DNA from 2 places in the Ligilactobacillus animalis genome. Region 2 is predicted to be linked to the other one. Evidence: riboswitches for the same ligand, from Rfam matches in the RefSeq annotation. Region 2 holds a riboswitch; the other holds the start of a gene.

Region 1 (3,430 bases), 660 kb from region 2:
AAGCTTTACAAGATCGGGTCACAGATGAAATGACCGTGACAGTTGACGTTGGTAGTTTCTATATTTGGATGGCCCGTCACTTTAGAAGTTATGAACCACGCCACTTGCTCTTTAGTAACGGGATGCAAACATTAGGGGTCGCTTTACCGTGGGCGATCTCCGCGGCTTTGGTCCGTCCGAATACCAAAGTGGTCTCGGTTTCAGGGGACGGTGGTTTCTTGTTCTCATCCCAAGACTTGGAAACGGCAGTCCGGTTGGATTTAAATATCGTGCACATTATTTGGAATGACGGTAACTACGATATGGTCAAATTCCAAGAAGAGATGAAATATGGTAAGTCGGCCGCTGTTAAATTTGGCCCCGTCGATTTCGTGAAATATGCAGAAAGCTTTGGCGCTAAAGGTTATCGCGTCAATAAAGCTTCTGAATTAGAAGAAGTATTAGATAAGGCCTTCAAAGAAAAGGGACCAACGATCGTGGATGTACCGGTCGATTACAGTTTCAACCAAGAATTAGGTAAGACGATCTTGGAAGACCAATTACACTGATCGAGGTAGAGGATATATGGAAAAATATGAAAGTCGTGTCTATCAACATGGGACTTTAGGGATGTTAGTTCCCGGTCTGTTTGAAGGCACATTGACGGTAGCTGACCTGTTAGAGCATGGCGATTTTGGGATCGGGACAGCCAGTGGGCTGGATGGTGAAATGGTCTTGTTAGATCACACACCTTATTTGGTCCAAAGCACAGGTGAGGTCCGGATCTTAAAGCCCGAGGAAAAAGTGCCTTTTGCTACGGTCCACTTTGATCAAGCCAAAGATACGTTTACAGTTAGAGCTTTGACGCAAAAGCAGCTAGGTGAGCAGATCTTGGCTAATTATCCGTACAAAAATCTGTTCTTTGCAGTTAAGATCACGGGGCGCTTTAACAAAGTTAAGACACGTGCGGTCGAAAAGCAAACCCGGCCCTATAAGACCTTGACGCAGGTAGCGGATGAACAGGCTTTGTTTGATGCTGAAGCGATCACGGGTACGGTCATTGGTTATTTTGCACCAGAAATGTTTCAAGGGATGGCAGCAGCCGGCTATCACTTGCATTTCTTAGCCGATGATAAGTCAATGGGGGGCCACTTACTTGATTTTGAGATCGAGCAAGCTACGGTCCAATTGCAGCCGTTTGCTACGATCGAGCAACATTTCCCAGTGGCAGATCAAGAATTTTTAGCAAAAGACTTGGCGATCGCTGATCTACATGCTCAGATCGAGCAAGCGGAGGGACAAAATTAAAGATATGTCTTGCAATTAGATCGCATCCAAGTTAAAATTGGAAATTGAAAACGTCGAAGAAGAGGTCGCAAAAACCATCAGTAGCTAGGTGGAGTTGATAAAGCAACGCTGAAACCTAGTGAAAGGGGAATTTGCCGAAGCTGGGCAAACTTTATTTTGTCTAGGCTGGGGCCCGGTTTAAGAGATCGGGAACTGTCGTAGTTGTAACTACGGAGCGCTATCGAGATGAGTGGCAGTTTGCTACAAGAATGAATTGATAGATGATCAAAGCGCACTTTCGATGTCTCGGAGGTGCGCTTTTTATATGCTTGCACGACTTCTCTAAAAAATAGGAGGAATTTTCATGGCAGAGAAGAATACAATGAAGCGGTCATTGAAGACAAGACATTTGTCGATGATCGCACTTGGTGGTAGTATCGGGACTGGTTTATTTGTGGCCAGTGGCTCAGCGATCTCGACCGCGGGACCTGGTGGCGCTTTGGTGGCGTATCTAGGGATCGGTCTGATGGTCTACTTTTTGATGACATCTTTAGGGGAGATGGCAACTTATCTTCCGGTGACAGGTTCGTTTGCGACTTATGCGCGCCGCTTTGTTGATCCGGCATTTGGTTTTGCGATGGGATGGAATTATTGGTTCAACTGGGCGATCACATTAGCGGTTGATATCTCGACGGTCGCCTTAGTTTTGAAATTTTGGTTCCCACATGTTCCAGCTTGGGTCTTTAGTTTATCAGCATTACTACTTATCTTTTTTATCAATGCCTTATCAGTTAAATCTTTTGGTGAAGCTGAATACTGGATGGCTTTGATCAAAGTCGTAACAGTTGTCGTCTTTTTAGCAGTTGGGTTACTAACGATCTTTGGTATTTTAGGTGGGCATGCAACTTACTTAGAAAACTTTACCAAAGGTGATGCCCCATTTGTTGGGGGGATCCCAACGATCTTGAGCGTCTTTGTTGTAGCCGGGTTCTCTTTTCAAGGGACTGAATTGATCGGGATCACAGCCGGTGAGACTAAAGATCCTGAAAAGAGTTTACCAAAAGCGATCAAACAAGTCTTTTGGCGGATCTTGCTCTTCTATATCCTTTCGATCTTTGTGATCGCCTGCATCATTCCTTATACGAGTCCAAACTTATTAGGTTCTGAAGCAAGCGATATTGCGATCAGTCCATTTACCTTAGTCTTTAAGCGGGCCGGTCTTGCTTCCGCTGCTTCGGTGATGAATGCTGTTATTTTGACTTCGGTCTTATCGGCGGCTAACTCAGGGATGTATGCCTCGACCCGGATGTTGTTTGCTTTAGGTGTCGATGGCGATGCACCGAAGATGTTTTCGCGGGTCAACTCCCGTGGGATCCCGATCTTTGCTTTGCTCGGGACGACGCTCGTTGGTCTATTTACATTTTTAGCAAGTATCTTTGGTAATCAAGTCTATACTTTCTTAGTGAGTGCTAGTGGTTTGACTGGTTTTATCGCTTGGATCGGGATCGCGGTCTCGCATTATCGTTTCCGCCGTGCTTTCAAAGCGCAAGGTCATGACTTAAGTGAGTTGAAATACAAGGCTAAGTGGTTCCCATTTGGTCCGATCCTAGCCTTGATCTTGTGTATCTTAGTCATCATCGGCCAAGATATCCAATCATTCAAGGACTTTAACTGGCAAGCGATCGGGGTCTCCTATATGTCAGTTCCATTGTTCATCATCTTGTATGCTTACTATAAGATCAAATATAAGACTAAAGTTATTCCATTGGATGAAGTGGATCTGACCCCACATGATATTTCCAAAGAAAAAATGGAAATGCAAGAAAAAATCGATGAAAGTCTAGAATAGACTTGCTATTTTGCAAAATAAATATTATGATACTGGTATAAATAATCGAAACATCTGAGTTCGCCATAAGTAGGCATGACAGAGACATGGTGGTCGCTGCAAACCATGACGCCGAAACTCCAGCGTAACCTTGTATGGGCGGGTAATGCCGCACGGGAAAACCGTTATTTGTATATGAGTGCGACGTTATGTCGAACTTGGGTGGTACCGCGAAAAGAGTCTTTTCGTCCCAATTTAGGGGACGGAAAGGCTCTTTTTTTCGATTAGATAAAATAATTAGCTAAATTAGGGGGCAATAAGATGTTAGATATTAAA
Region 2 (3,430 bases):
ATCGCACCAGCAGCCACGACTGCGCCTTTACCGACCCGAACACCTTCTAAAACAACAGCATTAGCGCCGATCAAAACATCGTCTTCGATGATCACAGGCGTTGCCGACGCTGGTTCGACTACCCCCGCCAAAACAGTCCCCGCACCGATATGACAATTCTTACCTACGATCGCACGGCCACCCAAAACAGCCCCCATATCGATCATTGAACCAGCACCGATTTCGGCTCCAATGTTGATGATCGCCCCCATCATGATGACTGCATTATCACCGATCAAGACCTGATCTCTGATCAAAGCGCCGGGTTCGATCCGCGCATTGATATCTTTTTGATCTAGTAACGGTACAGCGGAGTTTCGCGTTTGGTTTTCGATCACATAGTCTTTGATCTTAGTTTGGTTAGTGGCTAAAAATGGTTTGACGACCTGCCAGTCACCAAATAATACAGCACTATCTGCCCCGCCAAAAACTTTGATCTCATTTGGAATATCAAGGTCAGCGATCGAAGCGTTCAAATAAACTTTGACCGGTGTCTTCTTGTCTGCGTTTGCGATAAAATTGATAATTTCTTGTGCGTTTAATTCTGCCATGTTCTTTAATTGCTACTACCAAAAAGTAGCTTTCCTTTCTTGATTTTATTTATAAGGTAGATCCAACTTCAATAAGTCAGCGTAAGTCTCACGTTTGACCACTAGTTTAGCCTGCTCATTTTCAACAAAAACAACTGCGGGACGTGGGTTACGATTGTAATTTGAAGCCATCGCATAACCGTATGCCCCCGTTGCTAACAGCGCGATGATGTCACCTGGTTTTGTTTCAGGTAAAGCTAATTTATCGATCAAAATATCCCCTGATTCACAGTATTTTCCAGCTAAATGCACTGTCTGAGTCACTTTGGCGTTTGGCTCATTAGCTAAAACAGCTGCATACTTAGCTTGATATAAGGCGGGGCGAATATTATCTCCCATGCCACCATCAACTGCTAAATACGATAAATGGTCTGGAATATCTTTTCGTGCCCCGACTGTATATAGGTTATATCCAGCTGGTCCTGTGATCGAACGCCCGGGCTCGATCCAAATTGCTGGAAGCTCCAACTCATATTCCAGCGCCTTTTGCTTTACCGCCTTAATGATCTGCTCGACAAATTTTTCTGGTGCCATCGGATCATCTTCAGCGGTATATTTGATACCAAAACCACCACCAACGTTGATAACTTTAGTTGTATAATCGTATTTTTGCTTCCAAGAATGAGCCACTTCCATCAATTTTTGACCAACTAACTCAAAGCCACCTAATTCAAAGATCTGGGAACCAATATGTGCATGGAGCCCTAAAACCTTGATCTGCGGGTCAGCCAGTAACTGAGTCAAAGCCTTATCAGCTTGCCCCGAAGCTAGATCAAACCCAAATTTACTATCGATCTGGCCCGTTTGATCATATTCATGCGTATGCGCTGAGATACCCGGAGTCACGCGCAAGATGACTTTAGCTTTAGCTTTTTGCTCCCGTAAGACCCTCTGTAGAAGTTCGATCTCATAAAAATTATCCACGATGATCACACCGACGCCGGCTTTGATCGCAAATTCAAGTTCAGCGATCGACTTATTATTTCCATGGAAACTGATCTTTTCAGCGGGAAAACCAGCTTTTAAAGCAGTTGCTAATTCACCACCGGAAACAACATCTGTATGACAATCCAATTCATTGATCACTTGGTAGATTGCTACCGAACAAAATGCCTTACTAGCATAGCTGACTTCATAGTCAACAGCTTGCTCTTCAAAAACTCGTTTAAATTTAGTGATCTGCTCCTTGATCAAAGCCACATCATATACGACCAATGGAGTTTGGTATTGATGGGCTAAGCTGATCGCATCTACACCGCCGATCGTCAAATGACCGGCGTTATTCGTTGGTAACGTCATAAGTTCCCCTCCAATAAATAAATTGCACAAAAAAAAGATCTTTTTAGTCCTATCGCCTAAAAAGATCTTGCTGGAATAATTGCAAAATTCTGTTTGATCGATAGCACTCCGCAAAGTTTAGTTTGCGACAGTCTGTGATCTCTTAAACCACAACCCAGCGTTAAGTGTCTATAAACACCTAAAACTTCGGCAACTTCCCCTTTCAAGGACCACTCAAACACTGTTATAGCAGCTAAAGAACCTTACTCATGTCAGTTGCGCCTCTTCGATTTAACATAATACTATAATTTTTAATGTGATACGTCAAGGGATTTTAATATTATTTTTTTGAAAATCGGTTTTTTTATAAAAAAATCTAGAATTTTATATATTTGACTCTTGTCATTAAAATTAAAAATGATACAATTCAGTTATCGAAAAATTAAAGCGAGATTGCCTCTCATCATACAAGATGGGGGAAAATAAGCCCTTATTCGCTTAAAAAATTGGAGGGATATTCATGATCAACTTAAAAAAAGTTCATGGATCACAGAATAGTTTTTTTATCTTAGATCAAACATTACTGACTACACCTTTGACCGAACAAGAATTGGTCACACTGACCAAAACACTCACGACTAAAACTTCCGGTATCTTAGGTGGCGCGGATGGCGTCCTAGTCGTTCAAAAGAGTTCTACTCCCAACACGGTGGCACAAATGCGCGTTATCAATGCTGATGGGAGCGAAGCATCAATGTGCGGTAATGGTCTGCGTACAGTTGCGCGTTATTTTGCCGAAAAACACGCGCTGACAGCTTTTAAAGTTCAGACTCGCCAAAGTGACCTAGAAGTCCAAAAACAAGCCGACCTAGCGCCTAATGTTCCTGCTTTTGGCGTTGAGATCTCACCCGTTCATTTTGAGAAGCGCTATCTTCCCTTTGATAACCTAGGAGCTGAGCAGGTCATCGATCGTCCCTTGGCGGAATTTGACCCTCAGGAAAAATTACACTTTACGATCATGGCCGTACCCAATCCCCACTTGATCAGTTTTGTACCCGATATTGAGAAAGCTGGAACATTTTTAGGCGAATTAGGCGCTAAGTTAAATGCCCCAAACCCGTATTTTCCAGATGGTGTCAACGTCAACTTTGCTCAGATCCTAGGTCCAAACAAGCTATTTGTGCGTACTTACGAACGGGGCGTAGGTTTTACTAATGCTTGTGGGACTGGAATGTCGGCTACAAGTTTAGCCTTTTATCTCAGTCATCCCGAGCACTGCGATCTCACGCAAGAGATAACAGTCTTCAATCCCGGGGGAATGGTCAAAACTAAAGTGCAACAATTAGATGATCAATTTAAGATCCAGTTGATCGGAAATGCAACTTTCACCCATGATATTTTAGTTGCTGAAAATCACTTACATCACAATACAGTTACTCCCAATGTTTGTCAGATCCAAGCGACCGGTGAACAAGAAGCTTACTTAAAATTTATCCAACATCTAAATGCCTAATATAATACTG

Evidence for each region. A riboswitch is a leader RNA that binds a small molecule or an ion and turns the genes downstream of it on or off. The one in region 2 is predicted to bind lysine.
Region 1: another riboswitch for lysine. It lies ahead of GSR62_RS01135 (amino acid permease); the one in region 2 lies ahead of lysA (diaminopimelate decarboxylase).

What each region holds. Positions count from the first base shown of each region.
Region 1 is NZ_CP047141.1:251,183-254,612, forward strand. It holds gene alsS (acetolactate synthase AlsS) at 1-548, shown strand, start outside; gene budA (acetolactate decarboxylase) at 565-1,287, shown strand; lysine riboswitch at 1,339-1,515, shown strand; gene GSR62_RS01135 (amino acid permease) at 1,631-3,115, shown strand; gene serS (serine--tRNA ligase) at 3,416-3,430, shown strand, end outside.
Region 2 is NZ_CP047141.1:909,448-912,877, reverse strand. It holds gene dapD (2,3,4,5-tetrahydropyridine-2,6-dicarboxylate N-acetyltransferase) at 1-590, opposite strand, end outside; gene lysA (diaminopimelate decarboxylase) at 636-1,943, opposite strand; lysine riboswitch at 2,022-2,201, opposite strand; gene dapF (diaminopimelate epimerase) at 2,428-3,420, shown strand.